DNA from 2 places in the Actinoallomurus rhizosphaericola genome. Region 2 is predicted to be linked to the other one. Evidence: predicted binding sites of a transcription regulator. Region 2 holds the regulator's gene; the other holds the start of a gene.
The links. The regulator LexA, encoded in region 2, represses DNA repair genes until DNA is damaged. The targets are predictions, from matches to a motif close to TCGAACANNTGTTCGA.
Positions count from the first base shown of each region.

Region 1 (5,730 bases), on a different contig from region 2:
GAGCGCGGCGTGGACCACGTCGTGCCACCACTGTCCGGGCTCACCGCGGAAGCCGTACGCGAAGCCGCTCACGTCGCGCCGGCGTCCGGCGACGAACGCCCGGAAACCGGGATACGCGGCGTGGCGCTCCATGATCGTGCGCCGGCCCGGCATCTGGTCGGCGGGCGGCTCTATCGCTGCGGCGTAGGTCGCCAGCATCGCGTCGAGCCGCCGGAAGAAGCCGCGCCGGTCGATCTCCCGTATCTGCGGGGTGGTCTCCCGCCGGGCTCCGAAAGCTGATTTCACGTAGCTCACTTTGGTAGGTAAGGCGGGACTTTCGACAGTGCGTCGTAAATGTCCCACAGAATCTGGGCGGCCGCCTTCTTGAGCCGGCCGCGCTCCGTCTCCAGCTCACGCTCCCAGCCGCGCGCGGCGGGCCCGACCCAGGCGTCTCCGACCGTGCGGATCGGCGGGTCCAGCGCGCCCTCCAGCGAGTGGGCGCTCGCGTACGCGCGCTCGTACGCGGCGAACAACTCGATGTAGGCCGGATTCGGCTGCTGCGCGGGCACGCCCTGCCCCGGGGACGGCGCCGTCGGCGGCCGTACGGTGGCCGGCGCGGGCGGATAGGCGGTCATGAGGCCTCCTCCGTCGGCGAGGCGACCGGAGGGGCTGCGTTCATGATTCGCTCGCTGCGCTCGCTCATGAGGCCTCCTCCGTCGGAGAGGCGACCGGAGGGGCTGTGCTCATGATTCGCTCGCCGCGCTCGCTCATGAGGCCTCCTCGGTCGGTGAGGCGACCAGGCGTGCGGTGTCGTCGCCCTGCGCGCTGAGGCGCTGGAGCGCCGGGGATGTCGGGAAGGCCGCCAGCGCCCCGCGTACGGCCTCGGAGTGGCGCGCGTGCAGCTCGGCCGCGGCCTCGGGGTCCGCCGCGGCGGGGCGGAGCATCGCCTCGTGCGGAGGATCCGGCACGGGGATGCGATGGCCTGGCGGCACCGCGCCCAGGTGCGTCAGGCCGATGTGCGCCAGGGCGACCTTCGCGCGCCGGTCGAGCCCGGCGTGCTCCAGCACGCCCACCGCGTCGTCGTGCACGCCCTTGCGGCTCGCCTCCCCGAGGAGGTCGCGCAGCCACGTCTCGGACATCCGCAGGTGATGGCTGGCCAGGCCCAGCGACTCCCTGACGGCCGCCACGCGCACCTCGTGGCCCAGCGCGGCCCCGATCAGGTCCGCGGCGCCGGCCGGGCCGAGCCGTGCGTACAGGCCCTTGACGTAGTCCGGGTCGTCCGCGTCGGTGGCCAGCCGTTTCCAGACGGCCGCCGGGATGGGATGGCCGGCCGTCACCGCGGCGTGGATCGCTGCCGCGTCGGCGGATCCCGCTCTGGTCGCTGCGTGCGCGTCGGGGAAGTGCCCGACCGTGTGGCCCGCCCCGGCCGACGTCGTACCACCCGTCCGGGCGCCGAGGTGGCCGGTGCCGACCCGCGGCATGTCGGCGGCGCCCTTGCTCAAATGGGCGATCGCGTAGCTCCGCCGCCGGCTGAGCATCCCCGGCTGGGCGCGGGCCCAGCTCTCCACGGCCGCGGCCTGGTGCAGGCCGGTTCGCGGAACGCTCGGGGGCAGCGCGGCGTTCGTACGCAGCCAGGCGGTGATGGCGTCCGACGCGCTCGTCATCTGCTGGATGAGCCGAGCCATCGCGGCGGTGTCGATGCCGACGAAATCCTTGTCACGCGCCGCACTGGCGCGCAGACCGTCCTGTCCAGCCATGGGGCACCCGCTCCGGAGAGTGCGGCTTGAGCCTCAGGTGACCGTTGTATCACCGCCTTTCGGCGGTTGTCCCCGGCGACCCGGACCCGATCGGGTCACGGACCGTCCAGGTCCGGTCACGGGAGGGGCGCGACAGGGCAAGGGGACGCGATCGGCCGGTACGTCGCGGGACGGGCGGCGGCGATCAGGGGAACGGCGGCGGCGATCAGTCGACGTCGGTCGGCGTGCCGCCGGTGAGGCGGAGCAGCTCCTCGTACGAGGTGGGGAAGACCGTGTGCGGGTGCCCGGCCGCCGCCCATACGACGTCGTGTTTGGCCAGCCACGTGTCGACGAGGGTCCGGATCGGGCTCGGGTGCCCGAGGGGGGCCACCCCGCCGATGGGCTGGCCCGTCGCCGCCCGTACGAACTCCGCGTCCGCCCGCTTGATCTTCTCCACGCCGATCCGCTCGGCCAGCGCGGCAGTGTCGACGCGGTGCGCGCCGCTGGTGAGGACGAGGAGGGGGTCGCCGTCGGCGGCGAAGATCAGGCTGTTGGCGATGGCGCCGACGTCGCAGCCGAGTTGGGCCGCGGCCGCCACCGCGGTGGGCGCCGCCTCGGGCAGCTCCCGGACCTGTCCGGTGGCGCCCAGCTCGCGCAGGCGGGCGGCGACGCGTTCAACGTTGGGATGCATGGGAGCACCCTACGGCCCGCGGCGAGGAGCGGGGTAAGGGGTTTCGAACTGCGAAGACACACCTATTCGAACACGTTGACGAATGGGGTCGTGGCCGCTTTACTGAGATGCATGCTCGAACCTGTGTTCGAGTACGGCGTGGGACTCGCGGCCCGCGCCGAGGGGAACGTCTCGCGGGCAGCGCGATGCCGAGCGGGATGCGACGGCCGGGCGGGGCGAGGGGAAGCGCTTCGCCCGGCCTCCCCTGGGCCCTCGGGCCCGCCCAGCGGAAGGAGGCATGTCATGTCCGCAAGGTCGTCAACTTCCGTCCCTCTGCGACCGGCACCCCGGCGCAGGCCCGCCGCATCGGCGATGTCACTCCTCCAGACGGCACGGCGCGGGCTGATCGAGGCCGCCGAGTCGGCCGCCCCGGCGCTGCGCTACGTCGCGGCGCACCTCGCGGCGCTGCGCGCCGCCGCCGCCGTGCTCGCCGAGCGCGCCGACCCCGGCTCCCGGACGCGCGGCCGGCCGCGCAGCGTCTGGGTGCTGCTGCCGGAGGCCGAGCCGGCCCTGCGCGAGTGGGCGGCGTTCTTCGCCGCCGGCGCCGACAAGCGCGCCGCTGCGGAGGCCGGCCTGCCGCGCGCGGTCACCGCGGACGAGGCCGACGAGTTGCTGCACGACGCGGAGATCTTCGTGTCGCTCGTCGAGACCACCCTCGGCGTGCCGGGCCAGCCCATGCTGCCCGCCGCCGGCTGAGACCCCTCTGAGAACGGGCTCCGCAGGCGCGGGAGCCCGATCGACGCCCGCGGGTCCCGCCGTCGACCTCCCCCCGAGACGGCGGGCCCCGCGCGGCGCCGTCTCCCGCGAGGGCGGCCTCACGGTGCCCTTCGCCACCGTGCCGGTCAGACCGCCGCCGTAATGCCCACGTCGCCGCCATCATTGACGTGCGATGACCGGTTCGCCGGTCCTGGCAGGTCCACGCCGACGTCGACGCGGCTGATCGATCGGCTCGCAGTCCGGATCGGGCGGCCGATCGGTTCATGAAGCGTCGCCGCGTGGCCAGGCGGTCCCGCCTCGATCAGTACGAATGAGCTTGCGTCTGAGGCATCTTCCCTGCTTGAGCCATGTGTGGATGCCGTCCGGCGGGATCGATCAGCCACATCGACGTCGGCGTCGACCCGCCGAATTCAGGCGATCCAGTCATGTCGCGTCAACGACGGCGGGCGACGTGGGCATTACGGCGGCGACGTGGGCGACGTGGCCATTACGGCGGCGACGTGGCCGCCACGGCGGGGGTGTGGCCGCTAGGGCGGGGGTGTGGCCGGCTGCGCGGTGTCCTGCCGCGCTCTGCTGGGCGGGCGTCGCGTCACACTGGATGCCTTCGCCGCCGCGGTGGTCGCGTTGCCGCCGTCGTTGTCGCGGCGATGACCGGTTCGCCGGTCCTGGTGGTCCATGCCGACGTCAGGATGGCCGCCACGGCGGCGACGTTGGCGCGGGACCGGATGCGTAGGCGGGTGCCGGGCGTGACCGCGCGGTTGGTGGCGGTCGAGGGGCGAGCCGGGCCGGGTCGCCCGGGCTGTGCCGCCCGGGGCGTTTCGCCTGGGCCGCTCGCCTGGGCCGTGTCGCCCGGGGGTGTCGTCTGGGCCGGGTGCCTGGGCCGGGTTCCTCTCCGCGGCATGAAGAAACCCGTCCGGTGGGGTTCCGGACGGGCTCCGTCACGAGCATCGGTCATGCGGCGGCCCAGGGGAGGGCCGCGTTCGGACCGGGAGGTGGATCAGAACGCTTCGACCGCGCGGCGTGCCTCGGGGTCGAGGACGCCCCAGCCGATGAGTTCTTCGGTGAGCTCCGTCGGTGACTTGTCGTAGATCACCGCGAGCGAACGCAGATCCTCCTGCCGGATGGACAGGACCTTTCCGTTGTAGTCGCCCCGCTGGCTCTGGATCGTCGCGGCGTAACGGGCGAGTGGACCGGCCTTGTCCTTCGGAAGCTGCTGGAGTCGCTCGAGGTCGATCACGAGCTTCGGCGTCGGGCCCAGCGGGCTCGGCGCGGCTCCACCGGGGAGCAACTCGGACACCGGCACGCCGTAGAACTCGGCGAGCTCGGCCAGCTTCTGAACGGTGACGGCGCGGTCGCCCCGCTCGTACGAACCCACGACGACGGCCTTCCAGCGGCCACGGGATTTCTCCTCCACGCCATGCAGGGACAGGCCCTGCTGGGTGCGGATGGCGCGAAGCCTCGCGCCGAGAGCCTTAGCGTATTCAGACGGCATCGTGCGGCCCCCAGGCTCACTTTCTCGTCGTCGATAGTGGCCCCGGGAGGGGGACCCGGACGGGTGGCTCCCGCCTGCCCCGAGACGGGTGTGCCGTGGGGCGCACTCTCAGCCGGCCGGGGGCCGACTGCCCGAGGGGTCCATCTCCTGGGATGGTTACGGACAGTGACGGTAAAACGGGTAGCGCCCCAGGTCAAGCCGATTGGAAAAAAGCGGCGAAACAGTCGGCGTCCGCGAGGGCTCCGGAGAGGGGTCCGGAGAGGGCGGAAACCCTTGTGCGGCGGGGCTCGCGCGGTCCGGCGACCACGCGCCGCACAGGTCGCCGAGCGCCGGGTAAAAGCTTGCCACACCCGCGGCCCGGCGTCCGGCGCCTCGCTTGCGCAGCGTCGTCACCAGCGGAAACGTGCCGGTCCCGGTGTCGGGGGCAGACTACCCGGGCTGCTAACGTGATAGCGCCCAACGTCCTTTAAGGCCCGTCCCGTGAGGCGGGAAAGGAGGTTATCGAGGTGAGTGCTGCCTCCGTGCCTGCGCACGGACCGTCACCCGATAGTGATGTGAGTCACAAAACCGTTCTGGAGGCCCCCGACATCCGGCGGGCGCTCACCCGGATCGCCCACGAGATCCTCGAACGCACCAAGGGCGGCCGCGACATCGTCCTGCTCGGGATCCCGACACGCGGGGTCACCCTGGCCGCCCGCCTGGCCGGGCGGATCGCCGAGGTCGAGGGCGAGCCCGTTCCGCGGGGCTCCCTCGACGTGACGATGTACCGCGACGACCTGCGCATGCGCCCCGCCCGCGCGCTCGGCCGCACCGAGCTCCCGCCCGAGGGCGTCGACGACCGCGTCGTCGTCCTGGTCGACGACGTCCTGTTCTCCGGCCGCACCGTACGGGCGGCCCTCGACGCGCTGAACGACCTCGGGCGCCCGCGCGCCGTGCAGCTCGCCACCCTGGTCGACCGGGGCCACCGGGAGCTGCCCATCCGCGCCGACTACGTCGGCAAGAACCTTCCGACCAGCGCCCGCGAGAAGGTCAAGGTGCTGCTCGCCGAGACCGACGGCCGGGACGCCGTCGTGCTG
Region 1 is NZ_JAMXMW010000011.1:208,687-214,416, forward strand. It holds gene NE234_RS24575 (GNAT family N-acetyltransferase) at 1-285, opposite strand, end outside; gene NE234_RS24580 (hypothetical protein) at 291-614, opposite strand; gene NE234_RS24585 (hypothetical protein) at 747-1,736, opposite strand; gene NE234_RS24590 (YbaK/EbsC family protein) at 1,942-2,406, opposite strand; gene NE234_RS24595 (SAV_6107 family HEPN domain-containing protein) at 2,758-3,141, shown strand; gene bldD (transcriptional regulator BldD) at 4,160-4,654, opposite strand; gene pyrR (bifunctional pyr operon transcriptional regulator/uracil phosphoribosyltransferase PyrR) at 5,209-5,730, shown strand, end outside.
Region 1: the regulator LexA is predicted to act here: its motif matches at 2,522-2,537, upstream of NE234_RS24595 (SAV_6107 family HEPN domain-containing protein).

Region 2 (5,730 bases):
GTGCCCCAAGTGCGGTGGTCCGGCCAAGCGCGACACCGACACGATGGACACCTTCGTCGACTCCTCCTGGTACTTCCTGCGGTACTGCTCGCCGGGGTACGAGGACGGCCCGTTCGACGCCGAGAAGGTGCGCCGGTGGATGCCGGCCGACCAGTACACCGGCGGTGTCGAGCACGCCATCCTGCACCTGCTGTACGCCCGGTTCTTCACCAAGGTGCTGTACGACATGGGCCTGGTGGACTTCACCGAGCCCTTCAAACGGCTGGTCAACCAGGGCCAGGTCATCCTGAACGGCTCGGCGATGTCCAAGTCGACCGGCAACCTGGTCGACCTGGGCGAGCAGATCGCCGAGTACGGCGTCGACGCCGTACGGCTGACGATGATCTTCTCGGGGCCGCCGGAGGACGACATCGACTGGGCCGACGTGTCCCCGTCGGGGTCGGTGAAGTTCCTGGCGCGGGCCTTCCGCGTGGCCGCCGACGTGACGTCCGCGCCCGACGCGGACCCGGCGACCGGCGACGTCGAGCTGCGCAAGGTGACGCACCGGACGATCGACGAGGTCACCCGGCTGGTCGAGGCGCACCGCTACAACGTGGCGATCGCGCGGATGATGGAGCTGACCTCCGCGGCGCGTAAGGCCATCGACGCGGGTGCGGGCGCCGGCGACCCGGCGGTCCGCGAGGCCGCCGAGACCCTGGCGGTCATGCTGTCGCTGGTCACTCCGTACACCGCCGAGGAGATGTGGGAGCGGCTGGGCCGTACGGCTCCGGTGGTCAAGGCGGGCTGGCCGGTCGCCGAGCCCGCACTGCTGGTGCAGGAGTCGGTGACCTGCGTGGTCCAGGTGGCGGGCAAGGTCCGCGACCGCCTGGAGGTGTCCCCGGACATCGCCGAGAGCGACCTGGAGCGCCTGGCGCTGGACTCCGAGAAGGTCCGGGCGGCCCTGGGCGACCGGGGCGTCCGTAAGGTCGTCGTCCGCGCCCCGAAGATCGTCAACATCGTGCCCGCCTGATCATGAGCATGGTGCCCGCCTGAACGGCGGACCGCTCCGGGCCGGTGCCGTGGCACCGGCCCGGAGCGGATCAGCCATACCGCGGGACCGCGGAATGATCGCGTCGTCGCCGGGGATCGCGGGCGGGGATCACATTTTGCGCAGGACCGCCACCACGCGCCCGAGAATGGTCGCGTCGTCGCCGGGGATCGGGTCGTACGCCGGGTTGTGCGGCATCAGCCAGACCTTGTCGTCGCGGCGCTTGAGCGTCTTCACGGTGGCCTCACCGTCGATCATCGCCGCGACGATGTCGCCGTTCTCCGCGACGGGCTGCTGGCGCACCACGACCCAGTCGCCGTCGGCGATGGCCGCCTCGATCATCGAGTCACCGGTGACGTTGAGCAGGAAGTGGGTGCCCTCGCCGACGAGCTGCCGCGGCAGCGCGAAGACGTCCTCCACGGCCTCCTCGGCGAGGATCGGACCACCCGCGGCGATGCGCCCGACAAGGGGGACGTACGCGGGGGCCGGCCGCGTGGGAGCCTCGTGGCCGTTGGTGACCTCGTAGGACTCGCCGTCGGTCTCGGCGGCGACCGCCGGAGATCCGGGCATGCGGACGACGACCGCGCGCGGCCGGTTCGGGTCGCGCAGCAGGAAGCCCTTGCGCTGCAGGGTCCGGAGCTGGTGGGACACGCTCGAGGTGCTGGTCAGGCCGACCGCCTCGCCGATCTCCCGCATCGACGGGGGATATCCGCGCCGCTGCACCGAGTCCCTGATCACTTCCAGCACCTTGCGCTGGCGGACCGTCAGGCCGCTCTCGTCGCCTGGGCCGTCCGGCATTTCCCGAACCTTGCTCATGGTGTCTCCGATGGATGTCTTCCCGGTGACGCGTCGCCGCCGGTATTCCGGTCCCGTAGTGGGACGTTATCGCTTCTGCGGTAAATGATCAAACAGGTGTTCGAAAAATGTGGAATTTTGCGGTCCGGGGTAAGTCGCGTTTAGTTCGCACACACGTTCGATGATAATTCCCGCGCCGGGTTCGCGGAAGGCGGGCCCCATTGTGCGCGCGTCCTTGTCGCCTCATCGTGATCGACGCCCTCGCGCGGCGGCCGCGAAGGGGGTGCCCGCCGACACGGCGCCGACACGCCCGTGGCAGGCTGAAGGGGTCCGGGACCGGGGCCCGCGCGGCCGTCTCCCGCATGTGACCGACCTCACCCCTGATGGCTGCAGGCGGCGTTTCCGCAGGTGATTAGGGTGTCCCGGGTCGATGCGACCGGTCGCCGCCTGCATCGGAGGGGGGCGACACGCCGACGGGGACGGCGGATCGCCACGTGAGCGGCCTCTTCTCGCCGGGTGCCCCATGCAGGTTGCGATGCACCCGGCCGGGCTCTACGGTTAACCCCAACATCTAGTAGTTACATAGATGTAGTTCACCATAGGTTGTGGTTACGAGGTGAGGTTCGCGCGGTTCGCGCGTGACCCGCTGTCAGGGGGAGGAGTCCGGAGCCGTGCACTGCCCGTTCTGCCGACACACCGACAGCAGGGTCATCGACAGCCGGACGACCGACGACGGGGCCGCCATCCGGCGGCGACGTTCGTGCCCGGAGTGCGGCCGCCGCTTCACCACCCAGGAGACGGTGCTCATGATGGTCGCCAAGCGCAGTGGCGTGACCGAGCCGTTCTCCCGGGACAAGATCATTGCCGGAGTGCGCCGGGCGTGTCAGGGCCGTCCCGTCAACGAGGACGCCCTCGCCATGCTCGGCCAGCGGGTCGAGGAGGCGATCCGGGCGACCGGGAACGCCGAGATCCCCTCGCACCAGATCGGGCTGGCGATCCTCGGCCCGCTCCGTGAACTCGACGAGGTCGCGTACCTGCGATTCGCCTCCGTCTACCGGGGGTTCGAGACGCTCGACGACTTCGCCAAGGAAATCGAATCGCTGCGCGCGGCGTCCGGCGGCGACGCCCGTTCCTAGGGCGGCGCCCGGACCGCGGGCTGTACGGGTAATCCTGGAAGTGGGCCTGGTGTGCCCGAGAAGGGGAATGTCATGACGGAGACGGTGAGCGGCTCAGCCCGGCGGGGCAAGGCGGGTCGCAAGGGCCTGAAGATGGAGCGCATCTTCACACGGCCGGGCGTCCACCCGTACGACGACGTCCGGTGGGAGCGGCGCGACGTCGTCATGACCAACTGGCGCGACGGGTCGGTGAACTTCGAGCAGAAGGGCGTCGAGTTCCCCGCCACCTGGTCCGTGAACGCGGTCAACATCGTCACCTCGAAGTACTTCCGCGGCGCCGTCGGCACGCCGCAGCGGGAGTCGAGCCTGAAGCAGCTGGTCGACCGGGTCGTCGGCGTCTACACCGAGACCGGCCGCAAGCACGGCTACTTCGCCTCCGAGGAGGACGCCGAGATCTTCGACCACGAGCTGAAGCACGCTCTGGTCAACCAGATCTTCAGCTTCAACTCGCCGGTCTGGTTCAACGTCGGCACCGCCTCTCCGCAGCAGGTCAGCGCCTGCTTCATCCTGTCCGTGGACGACACGATGGAGTCGATCCTGGACTGGTACAAGGAAGAGGGCGTGATCTTCAAGGGCGGCTCGGGCTCGGGGGTCAACCTGTCCCGCATCCGCTCCAGCAAGGAGCTGCTGTCCTCTGGCGGCACCGCGAGCGGGCCGGTGTCGTTCATGCGCGGCGCCGACGCCTCCGCGGGGACGATCAAGTCCGGCGGCGCGACCCGCCGGGCGGCGAAGATGGTCGTCCTCGACGTAGACCACCCGGACGTCGAGGAGTTCATCGAGACCAAGGCGCGCGAAGAGGACAAGATCCGCGCCCTGCGCGACGCCGGCTTCGACATGGACCTGGGCGGCAGGGACATCGTCAGCGTCCAGTACCAGAACGCCAACAACTCCGTCCGCGTCTCCGACGAGTTCATGCGCGCGGTGGAGTCCGGCGACTCCTTCGGCCTGCGCGCCCGCCGTACCGGCGAGGTCATCGGCAAGGTCGACGCCAAGGGCCTGTTCCGCAAGCTCGCCCAGGCGGCCTGGGAGTGCGCGGACCCGGGCATCCAGTACGACGACACGATCAACGACTGGCACACCAACCCCGAGACCGGGCGCATCACGGCGAGCAACCCGTGCTCGGAGTACATGAGCCTGGACAACTCGTCCTGCAACCTCGCCAGCATCAACCTGCTGAAGTTCCTGACCGACGACAACGCGTTCGACGTCGAGCGGTTCGTGCGGCTCAGCGAGCTGATCATCACCGCGATGGACATCTCCATCACATTCGCGGACTTCCCGACCGAGAAGATCGGCGAGACGACGCGCGCGTACCGCCAGCTCGGCATCGGCTACGCCAACCTCGGCGCGCTGCTGATGGCGACCGGCCACGCGTACGACTCCGAGGGCGGCCGCTCGATCGCCGCGGCGATCACCTCGCTGATGACCGGCGTGGCCTACCGCCGCTCCGCCGAGCTGGCCGGCGCCGTCGGCACGTACGACGGGTACGCCCGCAACGCGGAGGCGCACCAGCGCGTCATGCGCAAGCACGCGGTCGCCAACGACGAGATCCGCACGCTCGACGCGATGGACAAGGCCATCCACAGCGAGGCCACCCGGCAGTGGCGGCAGTGCCTCAAGGTCGGCGAGAAGAACGGCTACCGCAACGCCCAGGCGTCGCTGCTGGCGCCCACCGGCACGATCGGCCTCATGATGGACTGCGACACGACGGGCATCGAGCCCGACCTGGCGCTGGTCAAGTACAAGAAGCTGGTCGGCGGCGGCTCGATGCAGATCGTCAACAACACCGTCCCGCGCGCCCTGAAGAAGCTCGGCTACCAGCAGGAGCAGATCGAGGCGATCGTCGAGTACATCGCCGAGCACGGCCACGTCGTCGACGCGCCCGGCCTGCGCCAGGAGCACTACGAGGTCTTCGACTGCGCGATGGGCGAGCGGGCGATCAGCCCGATGGGCCACGTGCGGATGATGGCCGCGGTGCAGCCGTTCCTGTCCGGCGCGATCTCCAAGACCGTGAACATGCCGGAGCAGGCCACGGTCGAGGACGTCGAGAAGATCTACTTCGAGGGCTGGAAGCTCGGCCTCAAGGCCCTGGCGATCTACCGCGACAACTGCAAGGTCGGCCAGCCGCTGTCGGTGGCCAAGAAGAAGACCGAGGAGAAGGTCGAGGAGGCGCCGGCCCCGGCACCGGTGGTCGAGCGCGGCCCGGTGCGGACCCGCCTGCCCAAGCAGCGGACCGCGACCGTCACCCGGTTCTCCGTCGGCGGCGCCGAGGGCTACATGACCGCCTCCTGCTACCCGGACAACGGGCTCGGCGAGGTGTTCCTCAAGCTCGGCAAGCAGGGCTCCACGCTCGCCGGGGTCATGGACGCCTTCTCGATGGCGATCTCCATCAGCCTCCAGTACGGCGTGCCGCTGGAGACCTGGGTGGAGAAGTTCACCAACATGCGGTTCGAGCCGGCCGGCATGACCGACGACCCGGACATCCGGATGGCGACCTCGATGATGGACTACATCTTCCGTCGTCTCGCCCTCGACCACCTGCCGTACGAGACGCGCGCCGAGCTGGGGATCTTCTCCGCCGAGGAGCGCACGGCGCAGGCGGCGGGCCAGGACCCGGCCACGCTGCACGCCGAGGAGGACGTCGAGCGCGAGTCGCTGGCCCAGTCGGTGCCGGTCGAGCAGCCGAAGGCCAAGGAGGCGGAGCCGCTCGAGGCGGCGCACTCCTCGACCGAG
Region 2 is NZ_JAMXMW010000003.1:590,926-596,655, reverse strand. It holds gene leuS (leucine--tRNA ligase) at 1-1,009, shown strand, start outside; gene lexA (transcriptional repressor LexA) at 1,139-1,843, opposite strand; gene nrdR (transcriptional regulator NrdR) at 2,494-2,958, shown strand; gene NE234_RS10410 (vitamin B12-dependent ribonucleotide reductase) at 3,031-5,730, shown strand, end outside.